2 regions of the Streptomyces sp. bgisy100 genome follow, and region 1 is predicted to be linked to the other one. Evidence: riboswitches for the same ligand, from Rfam matches in the RefSeq annotation. Region 1 holds a riboswitch; the other holds the start of a gene.
What was found. Region 1 has a riboswitch for glycine ahead of gcvP (aminomethyl-transferring glycine dehydrogenase). Riboswitches for the same ligand answer to the same signal wherever they lie in the genome.

Region 1 (9,365 bases):
ATCTCGACATGGATGCCTTCTACGCCGCGGTGGAACAGGCGGCGAAGCCGAGCCTGCGCGGGAAGCCGGTGGTCGTCGGCGGGCTCGGGCCGCGGGGTGTGGTCGCCACCGCGTCGTACGAGGCGCGGGTCTTCGGGGTGCACTCGGCCATGGCGACGGCCCAGGCCCGGCGGCTCTGCCCGAACGCGGCCTATCTGACACCGCGCTTCTCGCTGTACCGCCAGGTCAGCGATGCCGTCATGGAGCTGCTGCACGGCCTCTCGCCCCTGGTGGAGCCCTTGAGCCTGGACGAGGCCTTCGTGGACCTGGAGGCGGAGGGGGCGGCGGACTCCGAGGCCTCGGCGCGGGCCGTGGGCGAGCGGCTGCGGGCCGACATCAGGGCCGCCACCGGGCTCAGTGGCTCGGTGGGTCTGGCGGGATCCAAGATGCTGGCCAAGATCGCCTCCGAGCAGGCCAAGCCGGACGGGCTGACGCTGATACCCCCCGGCACCGAACGCGAGCTGCTGGCACCGCTGACGGTGCGCACCCTGCCCGGCGTCGGCCCGGCCACCGCCGAGCACCTGCGCCGGGCCGGCATCCACACGGTCGGGGAGATCGTGGAAGCCGGTGAGGAGGAGATGGTGCGGCTGCTGGGGCGGGCGCACGGCAGCTCGCTCCACACGATGGCGAGCGGGCGGGACGACCGCCCCGTGATCGCGGAGCGGGACGCCAAGTCGGTGTCCGTCGAGGACACCTTCGACGTCGATCTCCACGACCGGGCGCAGGTCAGGGCCGAGGTGGTGCGCCTGGCGGAGCGCTGTGTGCAGCGCCTGCGCGCGGCCGGGCGGTCCGGCCGCACGGTCGTGCTCAAGGTGCGGCGGTACGACTTCTCCACGCTGACCCGGTCCGAGACCCAGCGCGGCCCCACCGACGACCCCACGGTCATCCGGGAGGCCGCCGCGCGGCTCCTGGAGCTCGTGGACACCACCGGGGGCGTGCGGCTGCTGGGCGTCGGGGTCACGGGGCTGGCCGACTTCACGCAGGAGGACCTGTTCGCCCAGGCCGCCACGGCAGAGGCCGCCGCGGCGCTGGAGGCGGCCGCGGCCGCCGCGGACGGGGAGCGGGCCGAGGAGCCGCCGACGGGGCCCGCTCCGGTGGCGCCCGAAGCGGGGGAGATCGCGGTGGAGCCGGCGCGCCGCTGGGTGCCGGGGCACGATGTGCGCCATGCGGAGCTGGGGCCAGGCTGGGTGCAGGGCAGCGGAGTGGGCCGGGTCACCGTGCGGTTCGAGCAGCCCTGGTCGGCGCCGGGCCGGGTGCGGACCTTCCCCGTCGACGACCCGGACCTGGAGCCGTCCGAGCCCCTGCCGCTGACACCCGGCGGCCCGGGGGAGGCCGCTGCCCCGGAGGGCCGGCCGGAGGCGACCGGTGCGGGCGGTCAGTCGTCGTTGCCCGCCAGCCGCCCGAAGTCCTGGTCGTCGGGGTCAGGCCCGTCCTCCGGGGACGTGGCGTCGAGCCCGTAGTGGTGGTAGAGCTGCAGCTCCTGCTCCGGCGAGAGATGGCGGCCCACGCCGAAGTCGGGTGCGCGCTTGATCAGCGCGCGGTGGTAGGGGACGCGCAGGGTGTCGTCGACGATCTCGCTGGGCTCCAGCGGGACGAAGGCGTCGCGCCCGAACAGGCCGGTGCGCACCGCGGCCCATTCCGGGAGGCCGGTCGCGTCGTCCAGATACACCTCGTCCACGGTGCCGATTTTCGCTCCGTCGAGGTCGAATGCCTTGCGGCCGATCAGGCTCCGCGGATCGATATCGGTCTGCACGGTCCCTCCCGCTGTTCGCAGATCCTCTACGAGAACTACGAAAGGGCACATTCCGCCCCTCGGCCACTCGAGCGACCGGCCCGGAGAGCCACTGGTACGCTGGCAAATGGCTGCAGACCCCGTGCGGGAGAGTCCTCCAGCAGCAATAGGAGGCGCCGAAGGAGCAAATCCTCCCCGGAATCTCTCAGGCACACGTACCGCACGGACGAGGTCACTCTGGAAAGCAGGGCGGGCATCGGCCGTGTATTGCGCCGGAACCCCTCCTCACCGACGGTGAAAACCGGACCGCCCCGGCGGACCGGTGAAGCTCTCAGGTCGAGATGACAGAGGGGGAGGCCGTCCGGGCACCCGTGCCGTGGTGCCCCTCGCAGGTCGCGTCGACCAGGAGGCCTCCGCAGATGACCGCCGATCGCATCCCACTCTCCCAGCTGGAACGTGGCACTCCCTTCGAGCAGCGCCACATCGGACCCGACAGCGGGGCGCAGGCGAAGATGCTCGCCCAGGTGGGCTACGGCTCCCTGGACGAGCTCACCGCCGCCGCCGTCCCCGACGTGATCAAGAACGCCGGGGAGCTGGCCCTGCCGGACGCCCGCACCGAGGCGGAGGTCCTCGCCGAGCTGCGCGGCCTCGCCGAGCGCAACGAGGTGCTGGCGCCGATGATCGGTCTCGGCTACCACGGCACCTTCACCCCGCCGGTGATCCTCCGCAACGTGATGGAGAACCCCGCCTGGTACACGGCGTACACGCCCTACCAGCCGGAGATCTCGCAGGGCCGCCTCGAGGCGCTGCTGAACTTCCAGACCGTCGTCGCGGACCTGACCGGGCTCCCCACCTCGGGCGCCTCGCTGCTCGACGAGGGCACGGCCGCCGCCGAGGCCATGGCGCTGTCCCGCCGGGTCGGCAAGGTGAAGAACGGCGTCTTCCTGATCGACGCCGACTGTCTGCCGCAGACCATCGCCGTCATCGAGACCCGCGCCGAGCCGACCGGTGTCGAGGTCGTCGTCGCCGACCTCTCCGAGGGCATCCCGGCGGACGTCGCCGAGCGCGGTGTCTTCGGTGTGCTGCTGCAGTACCCGGGTGCCTCCGGGCAGGTGCGCGACCTGCGCCCGGTCATCGAGCGGGCCCATGAGCTGGGCGCGATCGTCACGGTCGCCGCCGACCTCCTCGCCCTCACCCTGCTCACCTCGCCCGGCGAGCTGGGCGCGGACATCGCGGTGGGCAACAGCCAGCGGTTCGGCGTCCCCATGGGCTTCGGCGGCCCGCACGCCGGCTTCATGGCGGTGCGCGACACGTTCGCCCGCAGCCTCCCCGGCCGACTGGTCGGTGTCTCCGTGGACGCCGACGGCACCAAGGCGTACCGGCTGGCGCTGCAGACCCGTGAGCAGCACATCCGCCGGGAGAAGGCGACGAGCAACATCTGCACCGCGCAGGTCCTGCTCGCCGTCATGGCGGGGCTGTACGCCGTCTATCACGGTCCGGACGGGCTCGCGGGCATCGCCCGCCGCACCCACCGCTACGCCACGCTGCTCGCGGCGGGCCTGCGGGCCGGGGGCGTGGAGATCGTGCACGGCGCGTACTTCGACACCGTGACCGCCCGGGTGCCGGGCCGCGCCGCCGAGGTCGTGGCCGCCGCCCGCAAGGCCGGGGTCAACCTGCGGCAGGTCGACGCCGACCTCGTCGGCATCGCCTGCGACGAGACCACCCTCCGTGACCAGGTGGCGGCCGTCTGGGGCGCCTTCGGCGTCGAGGCGGACGTCGAGGCCCTGGACGCCACGGCGGAGGACACGCTCCCCGAGGCCCTGCTCCGCCGGGGCGAGTACCTCACCCACCCGGTGTTCCACCAGCACCGCTCCGAGACCGCGATGCTGCGCTACCTGCGCCGCCTCTCCGACCGGGACTACGCGCTGGACCGCGGGATGATCCCGCTCGGCTCCTGCACCATGAAGCTCAACGCGACCACGGAGATGGAGCCGGTCACCTGGCCGCAGTTCGGGGCGCTGCACCCGTTCGCGCCCCTCGAGCAGGCCGGGGGCTATCTGACCCTCATCCGTGAGCTCGAGGAGCGGCTCGCCGAGGTCACCGGCTACGACAAGGTCTCCCTTCAGCCCAACGCGGGCTCCCAGGGCGAGCTGGCCGGTCTGCTGGCCGTCCGGGCGTACCACCGGGCCAACGGCGACGATCAGCGCACCGTCTGCCTGATCCCCTCCTCGGCGCACGGCACCAATGCCGCCAGCGCCGTGATGGCCGGGATGAAGGTCGTGGTCGTCAAGACCCGCGAGGACGGCGACGTCGACGTCGAGGACCTGCACGCCAAGATCGAGAAGCACGGCGACGAGCTCGCGGTGCTGATGGTGACCTACCCGTCGACGCACGGCGTGTTCGAGGAGCACATCACCGACATCTGCGCGGCCGTGCACGACGCGGGCGGCCAGGTCTACGTGGACGGCGCCAACCTCAACGCGCTGGTGGGCCTCGCCAAGCCGGGCCGGTTCGGCTCTGACGTCTCGCACCTGAACCTGCACAAGACGTTCTGCATCCCGCACGGCGGCGGCGGTCCGGGCGTCGGCCCGGTCGGCGTGCGCGCGCATCTGGCGCCGTACCTGCCGAACCACCCGCTCCAGCCGGCCGCCGGGCCGGAGACCGGGGTCGGCCCGATCTCCGCCGCGCCGTGGGGCTCCGCCGGAATCCTGCCGATCTCCTGGGCGTACGTCCGGCTGATGGGCGCCGAGGGGCTGCGGCGGGCCACCCAGGTGGCCGTACTCGGTGCCAACTACATCGCCAAGCGGCTGGAGCCGCACTACCCGGTGCTCTACACCGGTCCGCACGGCCTGGTCGCCCACGAGTGCATCGTGGACCTGCGCCCGCTGACCAAGGCGACCGGGGTCACCGTCGACGATGTCGCCAAGCGGCTCATCGACTACGGCTTCCACGCCCCGACCATGTCGTTCCCGGTGGCCGGCACGCTGATGATCGAGCCCACGGAGAGCGAGGACCTCGTCGAGCTGGACCGCTTCTGCGAGGCGATGATCGCGATTCGAGCGGAGATCGAGCGGGTGGGCTCCGGCGAGTGGCCGGCGGACGACAACCCGCTGCGCAACGCGCCGCACCCGGCGTCCACGCTGGGCGGCGAGTGGGAGCGCCCGTACAGCCGGGAGACGGCGGTCTTCCCGGAGGGTGTCTCCGCGGCGGACAAGTACTGGCCGCCGGTGCGGCGGATCGACGGCGCCTTCGGCGACCGGAACCTGGTCTGCTCGTGCCCGCCGCTGGACGAGTACGACCAGTGAGGCGCTGACCCCCCCCGGGGACGGCGGCCCTGAGCAGGGGCCGTGCCTCGACGGGACTGTGCTTCGGGGCCGGTTCGGCGGTGAGCGCCGGGCCGGCCCCTTGGTGTCGCTGGAGCGGTGCCGCCGGAGCGGTGCCGCCGGAGTGGTGCGGGTGGAGCGGTGCCGGTGGTGTGCCGGGACCGGTGGGGGTCAGGCGGCCGTCGCGACTCGCCCCGTGCCGAGAGGCCGGCGGGGGCCGATGATCCGGCCGTCCGGCAGCAGCTCGCCCGTGTCCTCGAAGAGCAGGACGCCATTGCACAGCAGGCTCCAGCCCTGCTCCGGGTGGTACGCCACGGGATGGGCGGCCTCCCGGTCGGCGGAGTCGGCGGTCGGGCAGGGAGGCTGGTGCTGGCACATGGTCGGGATCTTTCGCTGAGATGGGGCGGGTGTCCTGCGGCTCGGAGCAGAGTTCATGGTGCCGTCCCCCGTATCGGATCGGTCGGTCCCAGTGTTGCCCCACGCGTGGAATTCCGCAGGGATTTCCCGGGAGCTGTCGTCACTGCTTGATGACGCGTCACTCGTGCGGACGGTTCACCGCAACGGGACCGTCACTTCGGGTGGTTGAGGAATGGCCGGAGTGGGCCATGGCCCGGCCCCGGGCAGGGGAGCGCCCCGCGGCCCCCGGGCCGCGGGGCGCACACATGCCGTGCGTCCCGGAGAGGTCAGGCCGGCGTACCCATGCCCATCAACGGGGTCGGAGCGACCCGGAGGGTGAGCACCGGCAGCAGATCGGCGACCCGGTGTGCGCGATGTGCCGCGATGCCCGGAGGGGCCGGCGCGAGCGGCACCAGAAGATCACTCGGCGCGGGACGGCCCTTGGCGGCGTCCGCGCCGGCGTCCCCGTGCAGCCACAGCGTGAGCATGTAGAGCTCCGGCACGGAGAGCAGGCGCGGCTGGTACGGCGCGGTCAGCGCCTCCGCCTGCCGCAGTGCCAGTTCCGTGGAGGCCACGTACGGGCCCTCGAAGAAGTGGGAGAACGCCCAGCCGTCCGGGGTGAGCATGGTCTCGGCCGCCGCCACGGCGCGGTCGCCGCTGCGGATCAGGAAGCGCCACCCGGCGAGCCGGGTGCGCGGAGTGCCGCCCCGTGAGGTGACGCGGTCCAGGACGTGGACGGGCAGCGGAAGATCGGGGGTCAGCGGGCCGGTGACGGTCCGCAGGGCCGGGGTGCGCGGGTCGCGGACCGCGGTGGGGGAACCGAGGGCCGTGAGCGCGCTGCGCAGGGCGGGCTGGGGTGCCGGGGGGACATGCAGCGGCATGGTGGGTCGCCTCTCACTTCGGAGACACGTGGAGCGGGGCTGTGCGGACGGCGGTGTCAGCAGCGGGGTCAGAGGGGGCCGGGAATCCGTTTGTCCGGCGGCGCACACTCTCTGCCTCGTTCGCGAAGTTTATACGACAGGTGTTCACGCAGTGTTTCGCCTAGCCGACCCGGGCATTGCGGGCAAGTCCGTATTCGGTCTTTACTGCGAGTGGGTTGTTCCCATTCTGTCCGCATGGCCCGGCCCGCGGCCTTGCGTTATGTCCCGGGAACGGTAGGCCGATTTCCGTCGGCGTTTCCCACGTGCGCAATGCATCCGGACCGGGACACCACGTTATGCCCATGGAATGTGCCGCATGGTGTGTACGGAGGAGCTTACTGGGCATGCGGTGTCCGCCGGGCGTTATCGATCACATTGCCTGGGCATCATCGACCGTGACACCGGCGGCCGGCGCCGTCGGCGACCCACTCGAGGAGGGACCCTTCGATGGGGGAGAAGGTCGAGGCAGGCGGGTTCGACCTGTCCGATCGGCAGCACTACCGCCGCAAGCTGCAGCGGTGCCTCCAAGCGCTGGACAGGCTGCTGGAGGAGAGGCGGTTCGACCGCCCGAAGAATTTGATGGGCCTGGAGATCGAGCTGAATCTCGCCGGGGCCGACGGGATGCCGCGCATGATGAATGCGGAAGTCCTGGAACGGATCTCCAGCGGGGATTTCCAGACCGAGCTGGGTCAGTTCAACCTGGAAGTGAACATCGTGCCGCACCGGCTGTCCGGGCGGGTTCTGGACCAGCTCGCGGAAGAGCTGCGGACCGGGCTCGGGTATGCCGACCGCAAGGCCCGGGAAGTCTCCGCGGAGATCGTGATGATCGGCATCCTGCCCACCCTGGGGCCGGACGATCTGGTGTCCGGGAACCTCTCCGAGGTCGACCGTTACATGTTGCTCAACGATCAGATTCTCGCCGCCCGCGGCGAGGAGATCGACCTCGACATCGAAGGGGTGGAGCGGCTGCGGTACAGCAGCCGGTCCATCGCCCCCGAGGCGGCCTGCACCTCGGTGCAGCTTCATCTCCAGGTGACCCCCAACCGGTTCGCCGCCGTCTGGAACGCCGCGCAGGCGGTGGCCGCGGTGCAGATCGCCATGGGCGCCAACTCCCCGTTCCTCTTCGGCCATGAGCTCTGGCGGGAGTCCCGGCCGCCGCTCTTCCAGCAGGCCACGGACACCCGCCCGCCGGAGCTCCGGGCGCAGGGGGTCCGCCCCCGCACCTGGTTCGGCGAGCGCTGGATCGACTCCGTGCAGGATCTCTTCGAGGAGAACGTGCGCTACTTCCCCTCGCTCCTGCCGATCTGCGGCGAGGACGACCCGCTGCGGGTGCTCGACGAGGGCGGCATTCCCAAGCTGCAGGAGCTCGTGCTGCACAACGGGACCGTCTACCGCTGGAACCGGCCCGTCTACGAGGTCGCCGACGGGGCCCCGCACCTCCGGGTGGAGAACCGGGTGCTGCCGGCCGGCCCGACCGTCACCGATGTCATCGCCAACACCGCCTTCTACTACGGCCTCGTCCGCGCCCTCGCCGAGGAGCCGCGCCCCGTCTGGTCCCGGCTGTCGTTCGAGGAGGCCTCGGCCAACTTCGACGCGGCTTGCCGCCACGGCATCGAGGCCCGGCTGCGCTGGCCCCGGCCCGGCCGGTCGGGCACGGTCGCCGAGCAGCCGGCCGTACGGCTCGTCCGGGAGGAACTGCTGCCGATGGCCGCGGCCGGGCTGGACTCCTGGGGCGTCGAACCGGCGGACCGGGACTTCTACCTGGGCGTCATCGAGGAGCGCTGCCGACGGGGGGTGAACGGCGCCTCGTGGCAGGCGGAGACCTTCCACCGTGCTCTGGAGGGTGGCCTCGACCGGGAGGCGGCGCTGGCCGCGACCACGCGCCGGTACGGCGCGTTGATGCGCGGCGGCGACCCGGTCCACACCTGGCCCCTGGGCTTCCCGGGCTGAATCGTTCCGCCACGGTCCGCCGGCCGTGCCCGGAACCCCATTCGTACCGCCGCACCGCCCCCACCGTCGCGACCCGTCTCTCCCCGGAGAGGCGGGTCGCGGCGTTCGGCGGTGCCCTCGTGGTGGCGGTGCGGGCGCGGCGGCGTGCCCGGAACCGCCCCCGTGCCCGGCGCGGGGGAGCCGTCGGGCAAGCTAAGACGTCCCAGGGTGGTGGAGGCGGGTCCGTGGCCCGTTGCCGGGCGGACCGCCCGCGCCGCGGGAACGGTCCGGGGACGGGCCTGGGACGGGACGTCGAACGGGAGGCATGTGTGCAGTCGGAGCCGGGCCGGGTGGCCGAATCGCCGTCCGGGGAGCGCCTGTCGCCGCGGATGCTGCGCAGCGAGACGCTGCTGGTGCTCGCGCTGTCGGTGGGCGCCAGCGCCCTGTCGTCGCTCATCAGCTTCCTCGGCTCGGTCACCAAGGAGGGCGGGCTGAAGGACCAGGCCGCCAACCTCAATGCCTCCGCCGCCCCGGGACGTCCCTGGCTCGACCTCGCCTGGCAGCTGTTCGACATCGCGACCGCGCTGGTGCCCGTCGCCCTGGTGGCCCATCTGCTGCTGCGGGAGGGCGCCGGAGGGCTGCGGGCCATCGGACTCGACCGGCGCCGGCCCGGCTTCGACCTCGGGGCGGGCGCCGGGGTCGCGGCGGCGATCGGCGGCACCGGGCTGCTGTTCTACCTCGGGGTGCGCGCCGCCGGTTTCAACCTCACCGTCGTACCGGAATCGCTGCCCGACGTCTGGTGGAAGCTGCCGGTCCTGATCGCCTCCGCGGTGCAGAACGCGCTGCTGGAAGAGGTGGTCGTGGTCGGCTATCTGCTGCGCAGGCTGGGGCAGCTGGGATGGACCCCGATGGCCGCCCTGGTGGCGAGCTCCGCGCTGCGCGGCAGCTATCACCTGTACCAGGGCATCGGCGGACTGGTCGGCAACATGGTGATGGGCGCGGTCTTCGTGCTGCTGTACCGCCGGT
Region 2 (4,072 bases), on a different contig from region 1:
GATCGGGCAAGCCCCGCGGAGACGAGGACGCGGCCGACGCGGTTCACCGTCATGGACAGGACCGGGCCGGACGCCGACACGCTCGCGGCAGTGGCGCAGGTGATCCGGGTGTGGTCGCCGGCCGGAGCGGCGGCGGGGGAACGGCAGCCATGGAGACGTCCTCGGGTCGAGCACGGGCAGGAGCCCGCGCGGCGAGTGAGCCTCCCCCTCTGTCATGGGCCTGAGAGCTTCACCGCGGGGATGTCCGCGGCTTGCACCGTGGGCGAGACGCGTGAGCGCCTGCTTTCCAGAGTCCGCCTCCGCCACGCGGTATCGAGGCCTGAGAGTTTCCGGGGAGGATTTGCTCCTTCGGCGCCATGTCATCGGATGACGTGGCTCTCCCGCGCAGAATCGTCAGCGGTGTATGTGGTTGTCGGGTCCTTCGGGAGGCAACGTACGGGCAGCGGAACACCGCCGTCAAGGGTCTGCTCGGTGCACATGCGCGGTAACGGATCGCCCCAGGATGCCCACCCTGAGCTGCGAAAACGCCGCTCCTCACGGGCGAGCACCGTACTACTCCGAAGTAATGTCCAGCCCTCGGCCGGACCCTTGACCGGCCGTCGGCGGGGACCTAACCTCACCGCACATCGCCGTTCACCCCGGAGCGGGAGAGCACCGGATCAGCCAGATCCGGTCGCCGAAGGAGCAACACCTCCCCGGAATCTCTCAGGCATCCCTACCGCTCGGGCAGGCAACTCTGGAAAGCAGGCGCCGACGCGCCTCGCCGACGGTGCAAGCCGCGCTCAGCGCGGCGAAGCTCTCAGGCTCATGACAGAGGGGGAGGCTCACTCGGCCGCACGGGCCCCTGTCCGTGCTCGATCTTCGAGGAGCCCCTGATGGCTCTCCCGCCGCCTCTCCCCTGACCACCCCATCCACCTGCCGGTCTCCGGGCTGATCTTCGGCCTTCTCCGTGGGCCGGTTCAGCCTCCGTGCGCCCGTTCGGCCTCTGCGGGCCCGGCCCGTTCAGCCTCCGTGGGCCCGTTCGGACCCTGTCGGCCCGGCCCGTTCAGCGCTCCGTGGGCCCGTACGGCCTCCGAGGTCCCGTTCAGCGCACCGACACCGTTCCGGTCGGCTGCCGCATGTCCGCGCGCAGCCCCACCGTGCCCGCTCGCCCCACCCCGTGGGCGCGTGGTCATGCTCCGAGACACCCCCTGCCCCGTGTTCGCACGGGGTGTGAGCTCCGCGAGGTTCGCCCCATGCCTGACAGCAGTGACACCGGCTCGACCACCGGACCGGCCCGGCCGGCGGCCGGACCGACGCCCTCGCCCGAGGGCGAACAGCACCTCTCCCGCCAACTGTCCAACCGGCACATCCAGCTCATCGCGATCGGCGGTGCGATCGGGACCGGCCTGTTCATGGGGTCGGGCAAGACGATCTCGCTGGCCGGTCCCTCAGTGATCTTCGTCTACATGATCATCGGCGTGATGCTCTTCTTCGTGATGCGGGCGATGGGCGAGCTGCTGCTCTCCAACCTGCGCTACAAGTCCTTCGCCGACTTCGCGGCCGACCTGCTGGGGCCGTGGGCCGGGTTCTTCACGGGCTGGACCTACTGGTTCTGCTGGATCGTCACCGGCATCGCCGACGTCATCGCCATCTCGGGGTATGTGTCCTACTGGTGGCACGACCTGGCGTTGTGGATACCGGCCCTGGCCGCCGTCATCCTGCTGATCGCCCTGAACCTGCCCACCGTGAAGGCGTTCGGCGAGACCGAGTTCTGGTTCGCGCTGATCAAGATCGTCGCGATCCTGGCGCTGATCGTCGTCGGGTTGGTCATGGTGTTCGGCCACTTCCAGGCGCCCGGCGGTGCCGCGGCGAGCTTCTCCAACCTCTGGAACGACGGCGGGTTCTTCCCCACCGGGCCCATGGGGTTCGTCGCGGGATTCCAGATCGCGACCTTCGCCTTCGTCGGCATCGAACTGGTCGGCACCACCGCGGCCGAGGCGGAGAACCCGGAACGCAACCTGCCCAAGGCGATCAACTCGATCCCGGTGCGCGTGATGCTGTTCTACGTCGTCGCGCTGATCGTGATCATCTCGGTCACGCCCTGGCGCGAGATCAGCGCGGACCGCAGCCCGTTCGTCGTGATGTTCACGCTGGCCGGGCTGGGGATCGCCGCGTCGGCCATCAACTTCGTCGTGCTGACCTCGGCCGCCTCGTCCGCGAACTCGGGCATCTACTCCACCTCACGCATGGTCTACGGGCTGGCCCGGGAGGGCGACGCCCCGGCGCGCTTCGGCCGGCTCACCTCCAGGAAGGTGCCGGCCAACGCCCTGTTCCTCTCCGGTGTGTTCCTGCTCGCCGGTGTGGTCATGGTCGCCACGGACGACTCGATCATCGAGGCGTTCACCCTGGTGACCACCGTGTCCGCCGTGCTGTTCATGTTCGTCTGGTCGGTCATCCTGATCAGCTACCTCGTGTACCGCAGGCGCCGTCCGCATCTGCACGAGGCGTCGAGGTTCAAGATGCCCGGCGGCACCGTCATGTGCTACGTCGTGCTCGCGTTCTTCGTGTTCCTCATCTGGGCGCTGACCCAGGAAGCCGACACGCTGCAGGCCCTTCTGGTGACGCCGGTCTGGTTCGCCGTCCTCGGCATCGCGTGGGCGGGGGTACGCCGCCGCCCGCACCATGCGGCCCGTGAGGCGGCCTTCCGCTCCGAACTCCACGGCGCGCGGGAGGACTGATACGGCCACCGGATCCCGCGACCGGCACCGATCGCGAGCGCCGCTCCCGGCAGAGGGGAACGGCACTTGCCTTCGGTGCCGGTCGAGGCGGACGGCGCTCGCTCTCCGCGTGGTTACTGCCATTGCACGGCCTGCGCCGTCGGCTCGGCGCAGATCCGCTGGAGTTCCCCGGCGGCCCCACCGCACGGACATGTCGTCGTCAGCAGCGGCAGCAGGACGGGCAGTGCCTCCTGAGCCGCCTCGCGCTGCGCCCGGCCCCGGTCGTCCCGGCGTCCGGGATGTCGGCGACATCGCCCTCGTCGCGCACCACGCCCGGGGTCGCCGGGCCCGCGTGCCGGGGCGCCGGAGGCCCGGCCCCGATGCGCACCGCACATCGCCCATCAGCACACTTGTGTCATAGACCGTCAACAACGCAACCGAACAGGCTGATTCCCCCCTCTGTCCTTGCGGACCGCCGACCCCTGTCCGCGGCCGGCACCAGCCGAGGAGGCATCTGCCATGCCCCAGACATCCATGCCCCGGACGTCCACTCCCTGGACATCCGCGCCCTGGACATCCGCGTCCGTGATCCGGCGCCTTCGTGGCCGGGCCCTGGCACTCGCCGCGGCTGGTACGGCCCTCGCCCTCGCTGCTCCGATCCCGGCGACGGCCTTGGCCGGCCGGGCCCGTCCCGCCGCGGCCGACCCGGTCTCCGTCCTGTCGTACACCGCCAAGGAGCGCAAGGACGCCCTCGCTTACTGGACGCCGGCCCGAATGAAGGCCGTCGGGAAGTCCGTGGACCTCGGCCCGACCGGGCCGAAGGCCAAACCGTGGCAGGGCACCGCGATGAAGACCGTCGGGCGGCTCTTCTTCGTCAACGCGAACGGCGCCGACACCTGGTGCACGGCCACGGCCGTCAAGAGCGCCAACCGATCCGCCGTGATGACCGCGGCACACTGCGTGCGCCGGGGCTCCTCACCCCACAACACCAACATTCTGATGGTGTTCGTCCCCGGCTACAGCAAGGGCAAGGCTCCCTACGGCGCGTTCGCGGTCCGTGGCGCCGCGACCCCGCGCACCTGGGAGAACGACTCCACCGACGACCTGTCCACGCTGGTCGTCGACCCCGACAAGGGCGGCCGGAAGCTCACCGATGTCGTGGGCGGCCAGGACATCGCCTTCAACCGCCCCGTCGGCGGCACCGTCTCCGCCTTCGGCTACTCCGCGACCCGTCCGCAGCTCGGCGAGCAGCTCCTGCACTGCGTCGGCACGCCGAAGGAGAAGGATGGCCTGCAGGCCATCCCCTGCGACATGAGCGGCGGTTCCAGCGGGGGCCCGTGGCTGGCCGACTTCAACGCCACCACCGGCAAGGG

Region 2: linked by a shared signal. The riboswitch ahead of cycA (D-serine/D-alanine/glycine transporter) and the one ahead of gcvP (aminomethyl-transferring glycine dehydrogenase) in region 1 are both predicted to bind glycine.

Annotation. Positions count from the first base shown of each region.
Region 1 covers NZ_JBYITE010000030.1:78,496-87,860, reverse strand. The annotation lists gene AC3EQ1_RS20470 (DNA polymerase IV) at 1-1,499, shown strand, start outside; gene AC3EQ1_RS20465 (PRC-barrel domain-containing protein) at 1,415-1,792, opposite strand; glycine riboswitch at 1,907-2,002, shown strand; gene gcvP (aminomethyl-transferring glycine dehydrogenase) at 2,191-5,076, shown strand; gene AC3EQ1_RS20455 (DUF5999 family protein) at 5,266-5,472, opposite strand; gene AC3EQ1_RS20450 (hypothetical protein) at 5,778-6,371, opposite strand; gene AC3EQ1_RS20445 (glutamate-cysteine ligase family protein) at 6,858-8,360, shown strand; gene AC3EQ1_RS20440 (CPBP family intramembrane glutamic endopeptidase) at 8,729-9,365, shown strand, end outside.
Region 2 covers NZ_JBYITE010000070.1:21,960-26,031, forward strand. The annotation lists glycine riboswitch at 208-292, opposite strand; glycine riboswitch at 298-393, opposite strand; glycine riboswitch at 635-731, shown strand; glycine riboswitch at 732-821, shown strand; gene cycA (D-serine/D-alanine/glycine transporter) at 1,236-2,720, shown strand; gene AC3EQ1_RS29445 (trypsin-like serine peptidase) at 3,219-4,072, shown strand, end outside.